Regions from separate parts of the Butyrivibrio sp. WCD2001 genome, predicted to be linked through region 1. Evidence: riboswitches for the same ligand, from Rfam matches in the RefSeq annotation. Region 1 holds a riboswitch; the other holds the start of a gene.
What was found. A riboswitch is a leader RNA that binds a small molecule or an ion and turns the genes downstream of it on or off. The one in region 1 is predicted to bind FMN.

Region 1 (7,736 bases):
GGTCGCCGTTTCCCTTTTCATCGCGCTCTGTAAGCTTTAAAACTGGAAGAGACCTAAGCAGAATAATACTGATGTAGGACTGGTAAAGCACCTTGCTTGAAGCATCTATGTCACGCCCTTTTTCCTTGTTTTTTGCGATTTCTTCGTACAAAGCATTGAAGGCAAACTGAATCTCTTTGTGTATATTACTGCTTTTGATCACCGGGCAGACCGGGACCTTTTTCAGCAGAGTGTCCGAGATTGATCCCGCGTAGGAAGGCGATGCAATAAGGTACAGTCCGGTGCCTTTTTCCGTATCAAATACCTGGGTGTGCTGGATCTGACCGGGGAAAATTACAGCCATATCGCCCTTTTCCATGTGGTAGAGCTCCTGGCCCACGCCGATCTCCATAGTGCCCTTTGAAATGTAGATGAATTCTATGAATCCGTGGAGGTGCGGCGGAGTGTGAATATTGGCTCTTTTATATATCTCTATATCATCCTCAAATGACTCGAATAATGGCTTCATTGCGCTCCTTCTCTGAAAAACACCGTTTCTTTTAGTATAACCTGTCTGATAACAAATGCAAGATTTGGCTACTTTTATTCATGTTATGACGCGATTAATATTTTTCTCCGAGGTATTATAATCACGTAATATGAAATTGACCGATACGGAAGGCATAGTAATAACGCCGGAAAGGAATTATGATTATGAAGAGAATCGTTGATTTTTATAAAAAAGCATGGAAAGAGTATGTTGAATATTTTGGCAAGTACAACATGTACGTTTACAGATAACACCAAGTAAAACCTTTTCAAAATTATAAAAGAAGGCTGTGCATTAAATTAGTGCACAGCCTTCTTTATTGCCATTTGAAGTACGGAATTAAGTATAAAGTTTTTCTAAAGTTAGTAGACTATACGAATCAGCATTTATACAATATAAATGTAGGGTTCATGTGGTTTTTCATATGATGAAAAGGACAAATGGTGGATATGGAAAATACTCAGAAGCTTAACGAAATGAAGAAAAAAAGTCTGGTAAAAATGTTCATAATTGTTTTTGCCTTATTTGCACTGGGAACGATCCTGGTAAACGGGACTATGACATATATTGCGCAGACAGAATCCTATCACAGTGAGTGTGTCTCGGATTTGCGTAGGATAACGACACATCTGGTAAATCAGATACAAAGTGAAGGCGATGAGTTCATATATCTGAAAGCCTGGTTTCAGGAACATCCTGATCTGGTGCAGGTTCCGGTGGATTTCAAAAGTGATCTTCCGGTCAGTAAGAGTGCTTTTGATGATTATATTCTTGAAAATTATCCGGGAAAAGATTACGGGACAACGCTTTTCTTTAATGACCTTGATCTTGAAGGACAGCGGTTATATGTCAACTACGCCTTTGAACGATGGTTTACTCTTTTTTTTGAGGCGACGGACAGTTTTGATCTGATGTATACATATTTCATCTATCCTGAGAGTGAAAATGATCTGAAGATGAACTATATGTTTGATCCTACGATGGAAACGAAAACAGCGCCAGATGGACGTGAAATTCTAAAGCTTGGGGAAGTTGTTTACGAGGATCCGGAGATACATCAAACCATGTGGGATACCTGGTTTACAGGAAGAGCTCAGAACGGCTTTGATATCATGAATAACGAATTCGGCCAACAGTATAATTATTGTGCTCCGGTGGTTATAAATGGTGAAAAGGTCGGACTTCTATGCTCTGAAATAAGTGTGGCGGTTGTTAATTCCGAGATCATGAAAAATGTGATCATCCAGGGACTGGTTTCAGCGGTTGTGCTTATCATATTTACAGCTATTCTTTACCTGCTCCTTAGTAAAAATGTTTTGCATCGTATCATCGGCATTGAGCGCGAGGTAAGAGAGTACTCCGAAAAGAAAGATCCGGAGATAGCAAAGGATATTCTGTCTCATGTGAAAATCATGGATGAGATTGGTATGCTTGCAAAGAGCTTTGGAGAGATGATTACGGAACTTGAAGATTACATGGTTAATCTTCAGAAGGTCACCGCGGAAAAAGAGAGAATTGATGCGGATTTGAGCATTGCAAGTCAGATCCAGGCGGATATGCTTCCCAAGATTTTTCCTCCGTTCCCCGACAGAAAAGAGCTTGATATTTATGCGACCATGACACCTGCGAAAGAGGTAGGCGGTGATTTCTACGACTTTTTCCTGGTGGATGAAAATCATATTGCTCTTGTAATTGCAGATGTTTCCGGAAAAGGTGTCCCGGCATCACTTTTCATGGTTATTGCAAAGACACTTATAAAGAACCGCCTCCAGATGGGAGAAGAGCCGGGCGAGGCACTATATAATGTTAATAATCAGCTTTGCGAGGGAAATGACGCTGAGCTCTTCGTAACAGTATGGGCAGTGGTTATTGATCTTACTACAGGTGATGCGCTCGAGGCCAACGCAGGTCATGAGTATCCGGCGTTTAGGAGAGGCAATGGTTCCTACGAACTCATAAAGACAAAACATTCACCGGCTGTTGCCACTATGGAAGGACTTAAATTCCGTCAGAGCGAGTTCCATCTCGATCCCGGAGACAGGCTGTTTGTCTACACGGATGGGGTTACGGAAGCAACGGATGCCAATCTGGAACTGTTCGGAGAGCAGAGGCTTATTGATGCGCTGAACCGAAATCCGGATGCGTCACCGACAGAGCTTTTGCCGGCGGTTAAAAAGGAGATTGATGAATTTGTAGGAGAAGCACCGCAGTTTGACGACATTACGATGCTGAGCTTCATCTATAGAGGAAAAGCCTGAAAAGCGCTGTTTTTCCTATTGACGATACATAGGTGTTTTGATAAGGTATAAAAAGAAAATCGAATAATTCTTCGGGGCAGGGTGTAATTCCCGACCGGCGGTGACAGTCCGCGACTCGCGAAAGCGACTGATTTGGTGAAATTCCAAAACCGACAGTAAAGTCTGGATGGTAGAAGTAATGCATTATAATAGCTGTTATTTTGCTGTTTTATTGTGCGCGTATTAAGGCGAAGCCCCCATGCAGGTTTCGCCTTTTTTGTTTCACGATTTTTCTTCGTGATTCAGGCGCATAAAAATGCGGATATGGCTGTTATTCCTCGGGAATCCTTCGGTTCAAAAATCTAAAGAACACGGGGAGGAACAATCAAATGTTCAAAAACAAATTCACAACAAAGCAAATCGTATTAACAGGAATGCTCGCAGCACTTGCAGGCGTACTCATGTCACTGGAGATCTCGGTGCCGATGATGCCGCCGTTCTATAAGTTTGACTTTAGCGACGTGCCTGCAATCATCGCTCTTTTCCTTATGGGACCTGCGGAAGGCGCACTGGTTGAGATCATCAAGCTTGTAGTAAAGCTACTTCTCACGGGAACTAACTCAATGTATGTCGGAGAGCTTGTAAACCTTATGGCCATCATTCTTTTCATAATTCCCACCTGGATTGTTTATAAGAAGATGGGACAGACAAGAAAGGCCGCTATGGTAGCACTTATAGTCAGTGTTGTTATAAGAACCGGTGCAGCATGCTTCTTAAATGCCTGCATTTCACTTCCTTTATATGCAAAAGCGATGGGAGTATCTCTTGATGATGTCGTAAAAATGGTCGGTGGAGTAAATGCAAGAATCCAGAACCTTCAGACATTTATCATCTATGCGACAATACCTTTCAATGTAGTAAAACTGGCAATCAACAGTCTCATAGGCTACGCAGTATATGACAGACTTCTCGCAGCTGTTCCTTCAGCAAGGGGACTCAGATCAGATAATGAACAGGTGCAGGAGGCAGCTTGATGATACAGGAATACCAAAATCTTTCAAGGCTGCAGATGGAGCAGGTGGATAAAGAAAAGACTCTCGTAGTGGTACCGCTCGGCGCACTGGAACAGCATGGAAACCAGGCGCCTCTTGGCACCGATACGATCATTGCGGATGAGATGAAAAAGAGAATAATGGGGAAGCTCTCTTTGGATAAAAGCGATGAAGTCCTTTCGGGATCGGTTCTTTTCTTTCCGACAATTCCTGTGGGATACAGTGTTGAACACCTTTCTTTTTGCGGTTCGATATCTTTCAAACCGCAGACTTACTACAGTGTTTTGTATGACATAGCAGAGTGCCTGACAAGGCATGGCTTTAAGCATATAGCTCTTCTCATCTGCCACGGAGGGAACCGCGCAACAGCAGAGATAGTCAGTCGTCAGATAAGGCGTGATCTTGGGATATATGTCTACTTGATTTCATCGGGTTCTTTCTCGGATCCGGAAGTAAAGAAGACAATAACTCCGGGAAATGAAGCCGATTTTCACGGAGGAGAAATGGAAACCGCCATGGTGATGGCAAGGGATGAGAGCCTTGTGGACCTTACGACTTCAAGCACGGGGCATTATTCAATCTCGGAAAAAGGTGCAAAGCTTGCATTTTTCGGAAGCACATCTCTTCCCTGGATGGGGGAGGACTTCATCACCGATGAAGGAAAGCCTATCGGTATAGGCGGAGATCCCAGCGGTGCGACAGCCCAAAAAGGTGAGATCATTCTTGAGGTTAGTGCGAGGGATGCCGCAAACGGAATAAAGGAAATAATGAAATTTATGGTGACCTGCTGAAAAAACAAACCTCTTCTAAGTGGTCAGAGGGCAAAGGATTTGATAAAATAATCATTGTAGTTTCTAATGACTTGCAAAGGGGGATATGAAAAATGGCCAGACAAAGCAGTGTTAAGAGAGCACTTGAAGCAACCGGAAGTTTTGCCACTGCTCAGAAAAACATCGTCGTTCAGTATCAAAACAGTGACCGCACTACCGATGACATTTTAAAGAAAATCAAAGAGGATGCGCTTTCTCATGGAGTATCGGAAGCGGATTTTCAGAAAATCGATGTCTATATAAAGCCTGAGGAGCACAAGGTTTTCTATGTTGTTAACGGTAATGTAAACGGCTGCGTTGATTTCTGAGGGAGGGGATGAAAAATGTCTACTATATTCGTGGTTGCCAACCAGAAGGGCGGCATCGGTAAAAGTACTACTGCAACCAATCTTGCGGGAATTCTTGGAAGAAAAGCAAAGACACTTTTGATAGACGCTGATCCTCAGTGCAACAGCACAAGCACCTATGATGCCAAGATTGAGGACGTCGCTACGCTTTATGATGTAATAATCGACTCTGATAAATTGCCGATTGCGGAAGCTATCCAGCATACAGAAAACGGCGATATTGTAGCATCTGACCCTCTTCTTGTAAAAGCGGAGAAGATGCTTGACGGTGACCTTGAAGGCTTCTATCGCCTTAAGGATGCACTGGACGAGCTCGATGGATATGAGTACATCGTTATTGATACAGCGCCATCACTTAATATCATCCTTTATAACTGCCTTATTGCAGCTGATAAAGTGATAATCCCTGTTACTGCGGACTCCTATGCGATGCAGGGAATCAGTCAGTTATACGACACGATCATGTCTGTGAAAAAGAGACAGAACAGAAATCTTTCCATCGCCGGACTTCTTCTTGTCAGATATTCGGGGAGATCCAACCTTGAGAAGGGAACCCGTGACAATATAGAAAAGACAGCAAAGAAGATGGATACGAAGCTCTTTAAAACAGTTATCCGTGAATGTATAAAGACAAAGGAAGCTCAGGAAGCCAAGAGACTTTTGATAGACTATGCTCCCAAGTGCAACACCTGCCTTGATTATATCGACTTTACCGCGGAGCTTCTGAAAAAATCACGGAAATAATCGCAATAATTGGCATGATAAAAACAATATTGTTTTAGAGTGCGGGAGCCTTATATGCTACATTAAAAATGCAGCATATAAGGCTTTTTATTTTGTTAATAATTCTATTTTTTTTAGGGAACAGGGAGAATCAGGGTATGAGCAGAGAAAAAATAATCGTAAAAAAAGATAACAGGATGGAATTCAATAATAACGTGGATTACTGCGTCGGCACGGGAAGGCTCGGGCTTGCACTTACAGAGGAATACCTCAAAGAGCTTGAATTTGTGCAGGAGATGATCGGCTTTTCCTACATCAGAGGTCACGGCCTTTTCTCTGATGATGTGGCTATCTACAATGAGTACGAAGAGGACGGCGAGACAAAAGTAGAGTACAACTACACTTATATAGACAGGATTTTTGACAGCTTTTTGCGACTTGGCATCAGGCCTTATCTTGAGCTTGGATTCATGCCCGGCCAGCTTGCCAGCGGAACCCAGACGATCTTTTACTGGAAGGGGAATACCACTCCACCCAAGGATTACAAAAAGTGGACAGATATGGTTATTGCTCTTCTGTCACACCTCAAAAAGCGCTACGGAGAAGAAACTGTGACATGGCCTATTGAGGTGTGGAATGAGCCCAATCTGCCGGGCTTTTGGTACAAGGCTGACATGCAGGAATATTTCAAATTGTTCAAGGAGACTTTTCTTGCAATTAAGAACTATGACTCAAGATATAAGGTCGGAGGGCCTGCCATCTGCGGCGTAAGGGATGCGGAGTGGATAGAGGCTTTCCTTGAGTTTTGCAAAAAGGAGTGCATAAAACCCGACAGGATTACCAGACATCATTACACTGTGGAATTCCCGGAGCGCATCGGACATTATGATTATTCCAAACTGGAGGATCCAAAGATGCGTTTTGAGAATCTTCAGTCCACCAGGGATATTGTGGATTCTTATGATGAATTCAGAGGGCTCCCCATACATCTGTCGGAATTTAGCACCTCGTATACTCCAAGGGGTGTAATCCATGACACTAATTTAAATGCCGCATATCTCGCAGGTCAGCTGGCGGGACTTGGGGATGTGAATGAAGCATATTCCTACTGGACCTTCGGAGATGTGTTCGAGGAGCAGGGAGTTCAGCATTCCCTATTCCATGGAGGCTTTGGAATGGTTGCGGATGGGAATATTCCCAAGCCGACCTTCTGGACTTTCTATTTTTATAAGCAGTTAAAAATGTTTGGCGAGGGTTGTGTATACCGCGATGACAAGGCGGTAATTGTGAAGAATGATTTTGGCTACGCGGGAGTATTGTGGAATATAGGTGAGGAGGAGATTAGCGCTGATTTGGACTTTGAGCTTCCGGAAGCCGGTGAGTATACACTTATCAAAAAGACTGTCGATGAGACCTGCTGTAATCCCTTGAAATTGTGGCACGACTTGGGAGAGCCGGCATACCCGTCGAAGGCGGAGAAGGAAATGATTAAGAGCGCCGCATGGCCTCTTACGACGAGCTCTGTTGAAGTATCAAAGAACGGAACGGTGGATGTTTCATTTACATTGAAAAAGCATGGAGTATTATATTTTACTCTCACTAAGAGAGATTTCACTCCTGACCGAGGCTATGACTACGACAAGGTGATTTCGTTTCATTAACACAAAATGGAATATAATTCGCAGCGGATGCTTTTCGTATTTTTAATTTCAACTTTATCGGAGGTTTAGATTTCTGGAATATAATATAGAGAGGCTTTATAATTATTGAAAGAAGGAAGTTCTGAATGGAAAGATATATAGCATCTAAACGAATCTGTGATAAAAATATTGATATACTCAAACTGGATGAAGAAACTCTGGCATATATGAGAGATAAAGATATCGAGACTATCAGAGATTTTATCGGTGTTCAGAATAAGTTAAAACCCAAATATGCAGACGTGGTAAAAAAGAAAATCAAGTATCTGATCCAGGCAATGGAGAGACGAGGGATAAAATGACAGCTTATTATCATCT
Region 2 (7,736 bases), on a different contig from region 1:
AGTTCAAATTAAAATTTGCATAATAAAACCACCATATGAATTTTCGAGAGAGTTCATATGGTGGTTTTTTATCGATACTATAATATTTCTTCGATGTATAGCTCGGGATGCATCGTCAGATCAAGATATTCTTCATCAATTTTGATAGTCGGTCTTGATAGGTGATCTCTGTTTATAAAGATTATCTCGCCTTCACGGCCGTCATTTAAACGTACCCTGTTAAGAAGATAGGTGTTAACTATATTCTGCAGGAAGGTCATAATGGCATTTGTATCATATTTCTGCAGACCTTCAGATTCAAACATTTCGATTGCGATGAAAGGACACAGAGGATCTCTGTAAACTCTGGCCGATGTCATCGCATCATATACATCAGCTATTGATACACATTTTGCAAAGAAATCAATCTGAGGACCCTTGAGATGAGCGGGATAACCGGTTCCGTCGCAGCGCTCGTGGTGCATGAGGGCTGCATTTTTTACATGGTCGCTAAGATTGAGGTCAGTTAAAATAACATAACCCTGGGCCGGATGCGTCTGCACTACGGTATACTCAGCTGTAGTAAGATCTGCGGGCTTGGTAATGATTTCGTTGGGAATAAGGAGCTTACCAATATCATGAAGTAGTCCTGCTTCAGTGAGAATCAGAATATCGTCATCGCTCATCTTAAGCCATTGCCCCAGGATATTGCATATCATAGCAACACTAATGCAGTGAACATAAGTGGCATCATCATAAGATCGCAGGCTATGCAGCATATCAAAAAGATTAGAGGAACTGTTTCCCTTGTGGACGAGATCATATATGGGCGATATCATGGAGTCCACATCAAAGTGCTCTTTATCGTTTATGAGGACTTCAATACCGGCTTTAAATTTGGACGCACAGTTCTCAAAATCTCTCTTGAACTCCTTGAATTCTGCAGTCTGACGAAGCCTCGAGGCATAGGATTCCTTGTGGTCATTAGCCGGCATAAGGTTTTCCGGAGGATCCTCCACCAGAACGTTCAAAATAGAATAGAAGGACAGCTTTGTTATAGCCTGATTATCCAAAACAGTTCCCTTGGGCAATACAAGCTGGTTGTTATCATGTGCGTATACGTTGTCCGACAAAACCATGCCGGGAACTAGTTTTTTAGTAATCAACCGTTTCATCAAGAAAGCGCCTCATTGACATTTTTTAGTGAACAAAGATACAAATTAATCTTATGGTTCACTCGGCTAAAAGTCAATAAAGGCGCTATTTTCATGCTATAAAAAAATGATAAACAATATATAAAAATATATTCTATTTAGATTTCCGATTCAGCAGCACGCTTTTCGGATGCTGTAAGAGAAGCGTTTTTGATCACAGGGCTGAGCTTCTTGTATACAAGAAGAGTGATCCCACTGATTACGGAACCCTTTAAGAGATTGATGGGAGCTACAGCAAAAAGGATGAAGGTAAACATATTGTTTATTGCGGGATTGATTGCTGTCCCCATTCCGATAAGAGCATCCAATGGCATTCCGTAAAGCTTTGCAAAAGCAGGAAGCAGATAGAATGCGTTGAGTGAGCTTCCGACGAGAGTGATGATCATGGTTGCTGTAAGGCAGGAGATCATGGCAATCTGACGGTTCTTCTTGAAAATATAAATGATGGAAGCGGGAAGTACATAGCTGCATCCAACGATAAAGTTTGCAAGCTCTCCGATGAAAGCTGTCTGAGTTCCGTTAAGAATAAGATTAAGAAGGATCTTAATAAACTCAATCATAACTCCGGTCATGGGACCAAATGCAAATCCGCCGATTACTGCGGGTAAATCTGAAAGATCAAGCTTGTAAAAGCTCGGTGCGAATGGCATCGGAATCTCAAAAAGCATAAGAACAGCAGATATTGCTGAGAATATGCCGATTATAACCATTTTTCTTGTGGTCATCCCCGGATTTGCGTCCCCGTTTTTCTTTGCAACGTAGGTCTCTGCAATTCTGGCAGCGACAAACATAGTCACAATCAGCAGTATAAAGACTGCTACAATCATCGTGTTTTCCATTACGGAAGTAAATAAGTTGTTGTTCATGGTGTTTTTCCTCCTGATTTTATCGGGGAGGATAATGACTAGATAATGTGCGATTTGATGTTTTGAAAATAAAAAACGCCATCTTCTATCATCCAGACTATACTGTCGGTTTTGGAATTTCACCAAATCGGCCGCCGTAGCGGTTCGCGGACTTCTGAAAATCAGTCACCGCCGGTAGGGAATTACACCCTGCCCCGAAGATTATTTTTATCAAGAATCATTATATAACAGCTAAAACTGTCGTCAATACCTTTTTTGCTGTGACTTGCTTTTTTTGTGACGCTGGAATATTCTGATTATATGAGTACAATTTTAGAAACATATTCCGCGGAGGAGACCTTCGCATTCGGAAAGCGTATAGGAGAGACCGCTGAACCCGGATCAGTTTATACCCTGATCGGGGATCTTGGCGTGGGTAAAACCGTATTAACACAGGGAGTTGCGGCCGGTTTAGGAATAGAGGGACCGGTTAACAGTCCTACTTTCACAATCCTTCAGGTGTATGACGAGGGAAGAATTCCCTTTTACCATTTTGATGTTTACAGAATCGGTGACGTCAGTGAGATGGATGAAATAGGCTACGAGGACTACTTTTACGGACAGGGACTATGCTTTATAGAATGGGCCAATCTTATAGAAGAAATACTTCCGGAAAAATATATGGAAATCCGCATAGAGAAAGACCTTAAGAAAGGAACGGACTATCGCCGCATAACGCTGGATACGATAGATAACAGATAAAAGATGAAAATATTGGCACTGGATACATCGGGACTCGTTTGCACGGTTGCCGTTACAGAGGACGACAGACTGCTGTCTGAGTTTTCTATTCAGCACAAAATCACGCATTCCGAACTTTTACTCCCGATGATGGAACAGATAAAAAACAGAATATCACTGGATTTTAATACGATAGATGCAGTTGCGGTTTCGGCAGGACCAGGATCTTTTACGGGACTTCGAATCGGATGTGCTACCGCAAAAGGCCTGTGCCTAGCGATGAATAAGCCAATGGTTGCAGTACCTACGCTGGATGCGATGGCGTATCAGTTTTATGGCAGTGAATATGTGATCTGCCCCATGATGGATGCAAGGCGTAACCAGGTATATACCGGAGTTTATACATTTGTTCCGGAAAAAGAAAACGAGAAACATCGGGAAATCTTTTTCTCTATGAAGACGATAAAAGCTCAGTCAGCAATGTCGATAAATGATATTGCCGAGGAGCTCAATAATATAGGAAAAACAGTTATACTTCTCGGCGACGGAATCCCGGTATACAGAGATAAGCTTGAGGAGCTGCTCAAGGTAAATTACATTCTGGCACCTGCCCATATGAACAGGCAGAGGGCGTCCGCTTTGGCTGCGCTTGCTACAATATACTTAAGAGAAGGGAAGACGGTGGATGCCGACAGTTTTTCACCCGAGTATTTGAGAGCATCACAGGCGGAGCGTGAGGCTGCGGAGAAAGCAGCAGGAAAAAAAGAGACCAAGGCCGATTCCGAAAAAAACGGCAGAAAATCCGGGATAACCAGCCCTATTTATATAAGAGATCTAAAAGCTGAGGATATTACAGCTGCTGCTGAAATTGAAAAGGCTTGCCTCGGTGCGGAGGCCTGGACCGAAAAACAACTTCTTGAAGCTGCTACCCGCGATGATACGGTTTACCTTGTCGCTGAAGTATCAGGAGAGGTGGCTGGCCTTTGCGGAGTTCGCAACATTTCCGGCGAGGGTGAAGTAACCAATGTATCGGTTTCCGAGAGCAGCAGAGGAAAGGGAATAGCTTTTGAAATGCTGTCCAAGCTCCTCCTTCGCGGAAAAGCGATTGGCTGCGAGAGCTTTACATTGGAAGTACGCGGCGAAAACAAGGCGGCGAGAGGACTCTATGAAAAACTGGGATTTGTTAATGAAGGAACAAGGCCCGGCTTTTACGAGAGCCCTAAGGATGATGCAATAATTTATTGGAAGAGAAATAATACGAATGATTGATGTATGTCTACTTGGAACAGGCGGAATGATGCCGCTGCCCAACAGATACCTTACTGCACTTATGGTGCGATATAACGGAAAATGTATATTGATAGATTGTGGCGAGGGCACGCAGATAGCTTTGAAAAAAAGCGGCTGGAGCCCAAAGCCGATTGATATGATCTGCTTTACTCATTATCATGCGGATCACATATCGGGACTTCCCGGGATGCTTCTGACCATGGGAAATGCAGAGAGAACAGAGCCCCTTCTCATGGTAGGGCCCAAAGGACTTGAGCGAGTGGTTAAGGCTTTAAGAACAATCGCTCCGGAACTCCCTTTTCCTATAGAATATCACGAGATTACCGATATAAATGATGAACTGACACTTCCGGGGATGCCGGAATTTAAGATTAAAGCCTTTAAAGTTAATCACAATATCACCTGCTACGGATACTCCATGGAGCTTGAACGGATCGGACGATTCAATGTTGAAGCGGCCAGGGCTAATGATATTCCGCAGAAATATTGGAATCCGCTCCAGAAGGGTGAGATTATTCAGGCTGAGGATGGCCGGACCTTTACGCCTGATATGGTGCTCGGAGAAGCGAGAAAAGGAATACATCTGACCTATGTTACGGATTCAAGACCTACACCGGGCATAGTGGAAAAAGCGATGAATTCCGATCTTTTCATATGCGAGGGCATGTACGGAGAGCCCGATAAGCTGCAAAAGGCCAAGGAAAACAGGCATATGACCATGTACGAAGCGGCTGAACTTGCAAAAAAAGCGCAGGTTAAGGAAATGTGGCTTACACATTACAGCCCTTCACTGGTTAACCCCAAGGAATACCTTCCGAAGGCGAAGGAGATTTTTTCAAAAACGGTTGCGGCAAAGGATGGCAGAACTACTACGCTACGGTTTGAAGAAGACAACGAATAGATTTCTGCTTTTTTATGAGGAGGCACTATGGACGAGTCTACTAAAAACGGCATTATTAAAGCAATTGTTATAATGGTTCTCGCTGCTCTGATAGTGGTATCTGTTTTTGTGATATTGACCAGAAACAGAAAAGGAACTAATACCACGACTGAAGAACTGGAACTCACCGAGGTTCAAAAGATCACTACTATAGATTTATCCAAGAGCTACCCGAAGACTCCGCCGACAGTAGTGGATCTCTATGCACACACCATGAAGGTTCTGTACAAAGAGAGCTATACGGATGAGGAGTTTGAGAAAATGGCCTCGGTTCTTTCGGGAATCTTTGACTCTGAATTTTTGCAGGCTCAGCAGAGCTGGCCTTCGGGGCTAAAGAGCGAAGTAGAACAGAAAAAGAAGGATGATTGTTCTATTCCCAAATATGAGGTCCTTACTTCAGACCTTCAGGAGAAGAGAGATAACGGCGAAGAAATTGCCAATGTCGTAGCCAAGTTTCACATTAGAACCGGCACACACACAACACCATACAATTATTTATTTGTCCTGCGCAAGGATTCAAACGGACTTTGGAAAATCATGGGCTGGACAGTATCAGAAGCGACGGACACGGAACAGTAAATTATGGATAATATGAATTCTGAAAAGATCATGCGCCGTACCGAAGAGGACGGCGTAATCTTTATGTCAATTAAAAATGAAGATGAGAAGGCTGCGGGGTCAACAGGCAAGGATATCACTATTCTTGCCATTGAGAGCAGCTGCGACGAAACGGCAGCGGCTGTTGTGAGAAACGGCAGAGAGGTTCTGTCCAATATTATATCTTCGCAGATTGCGTTACATACCGTTTACGGCGGCGTGGTTCCTGAGATTGCCTCAAGGAAGCATGTCGAGAAAATAAACGGATGTGTTAAAGCTGCCTTAAGTGAGGCAAAGCTTACACTGGAAGATATAGATGTTATCGCGGTGACATACGGCCCCGGGCTTGTAGGTGCACTTCTTGTGGGAGTATCCGAAGCCAAGGCTCTCAGCTTTGTGACAGGAAAACCGCTTGTCGGAGTACATCATATAGAAGGACACATCTGCGCGAATTATATAGAAGATAAGACCTTGGAGCCGCCTTTCATGTGCCTTGTGGCATCCGGAGGTCACTCGCATCTTGTCTATGTGAAGGATTATGGCGAGTATGATATCATCGGTCAGACAAGGGATGATGCTGCTGGAGAAGCCTTTGATAAAGTTGCCAGGGCGATAGGACTCGGATACCCCGGAGGCCCGAAGGTTGACGCTGCGGCGAGGGAAGGAAATCCAGATGCCATTGCATTCCCCAGGGCAAAGACCACAGAAAAATCCTATGATTTCAGCTTCAGCGGACTTAAGTCTGCAGTTTTGAATTACCTTAATCAGGCAGAGATGAAGGGAGAAGAGGTCAACAGAAACGATGTCGCCGCATCTTTTCAGAAGGCAGTTGTTGACGTCCTCACGGAGCATACCATGGAAGCTGCGGCAGAATATGGATGCAAAAAGATTGCAATTGCCGGAGGCGTTGCTTCAAATACTTCCCTCAGAAAGAGACTTGAGGAAGAATGTGAAAAGCGCGGGTATTCTTTCTATAGGCCATCACCGACTCTGTGTACCGATAATGCAGCTATGATAGGCTCGGCTGGTTACTACGAGTACCTCAAAGGTGTAAGGAGCGGCATGGATCTCAATGCCGTACCCAATCTTCCGCTTGGAAACAGGGAAAGAAGATATCACGGAAGATCATGAAGTGAAGAATAGTTTATGCGGTGGGAATATATTATGAAAATAACAGCGATAGTCCTTGCTGCGGGAAGCGGCAGCAGAATGAAAAGCGATGTAAGAAAGCAGTACATGGAAATAAAGGGAAAACCCTTGCTTTTGTATGCTCTTGAAGCATTTGAAAAAAGCTTTATAGACGATATTATCCTGGTGCTCCCCGAAGCGGATATAGAGCACATAAAGGAAGAGATAATCGAGCCGGCAGGATTTTCCAAGATAAGAGCCGTGGTAGCGGGCGGAAGCACGAGATACCACAGTGTAAGACTTGGACTTGAAGCGGCCTCTGAAGATACAGAGGCTGTTTTTATTCATGACGGGGCAAGACCTTTTATCGACGATGACATCCTTGAAAGAGCGATGAACGCAGTAAAGGAGTACGGAGCCTGCGTTGTAGGTATGCCTGTAAAGGATACGATTAAGCTTGCAGATGAGAACGGCTTTGCAAAAACTACTGTGGACAGGGACAAAACCTGGATGATCCAGACACCTCAGGTCTTTCTGTATCCCGAAATCCTTGAACTATATGAGGAACTTGCAAGGCGCGAAGAGGAACTCATTCAAAAGGGAATAAATATCACCGATGATGCTATGGTTATGGAGACCCTTGGAAACCGGAAGGTCAAACTTGTTGAAGGGTCGTATGATAATATCAAAATTACAACTCCCGGAGATATTGCTCTCGCAGAATCCATAATAGAAATGAAAAATCAGAGCTGAAAACACTGTGCCGAGAGTGCTCAAAGCCGCATGCTTTCTGGGTTTTTGAAAAAAGATCAAAATTTATAAAAAAATAATCAAATTCGTATTGACAACCCCTACCCATATGGATATAATAAATTTCGCGCTGTTGCGATAAGGCTTGTAAACAGCGAGATAAATAATAAATGGAGCGATATCGAAGCGGTCATAACGAGGCGGTCTTGAAAACCGTTTGGCGGCAACGCCACGAGGGTTCGAATCCCTCTC

Region 2: another riboswitch for FMN. It lies ahead of G630_RS0107845 (ECF transporter S component); the one in region 1 lies ahead of G630_RS20890 (ECF transporter S component).

The regions. Positions count from the first base shown of each region.
Region 1 is NZ_AUJZ01000005.1:179,607-187,342, forward strand. It holds gene G630_RS0105650 (AraC family transcriptional regulator) at 1-508, opposite strand, end outside; gene G630_RS23405 (SpoIIE family protein phosphatase) at 1,006-2,787, shown strand; FMN riboswitch at 2,851-2,969, shown strand; gene G630_RS20890 (ECF transporter S component) at 3,156-3,800, shown strand; gene G630_RS0105670 (creatininase family protein) at 3,800-4,609, shown strand; gene G630_RS0105675 (DUF6465 family protein) at 4,702-4,956, shown strand; gene G630_RS0105680 (ParA family protein) at 4,972-5,739, shown strand; gene G630_RS0105685 (GH39 family glycosyl hydrolase) at 5,877-7,379, shown strand; gene G630_RS0105690 (hypothetical protein) at 7,505-7,720, shown strand; gene G630_RS0105695 (hypothetical protein) at 7,717-7,736, shown strand, end outside.
Region 2 is NZ_AUJZ01000007.1:490-8,225, reverse strand. It holds gene G630_RS0107855 (UDP-N-acetylglucosamine 1-carboxyvinyltransferase) at 1-23, shown strand, start outside; gene G630_RS0107850 (HD-GYP domain-containing protein) at 78-1,154, opposite strand; gene G630_RS0107845 (ECF transporter S component) at 1,292-2,059, opposite strand; FMN riboswitch at 2,136-2,265, opposite strand; gene tsaE (tRNA (adenosine(37)-N6)-threonylcarbamoyltransferase complex ATPase subunit type 1 TsaE) at 2,360-2,800, shown strand; gene G630_RS24160 (bifunctional tRNA (adenosine(37)-N6)-threonylcarbamoyltransferase complex dimerization subunit type 1 TsaB/ribosomal protein alanine acetyltransferase RimI) at 2,804-4,048, shown strand; gene G630_RS0107830 (ribonuclease Z) at 4,041-4,970, shown strand; gene G630_RS0107825 (DUF6715 family protein) at 4,998-5,588, shown strand; gene tsaD (tRNA (adenosine(37)-N6)-threonylcarbamoyltransferase complex transferase subunit TsaD) at 5,652-6,737, shown strand; gene ispD (2-C-methyl-D-erythritol 4-phosphate cytidylyltransferase) at 6,771-7,487, shown strand; tRNA gene G630_RS0107810 (tRNA-Ser) at 7,657-7,736, shown strand, end outside.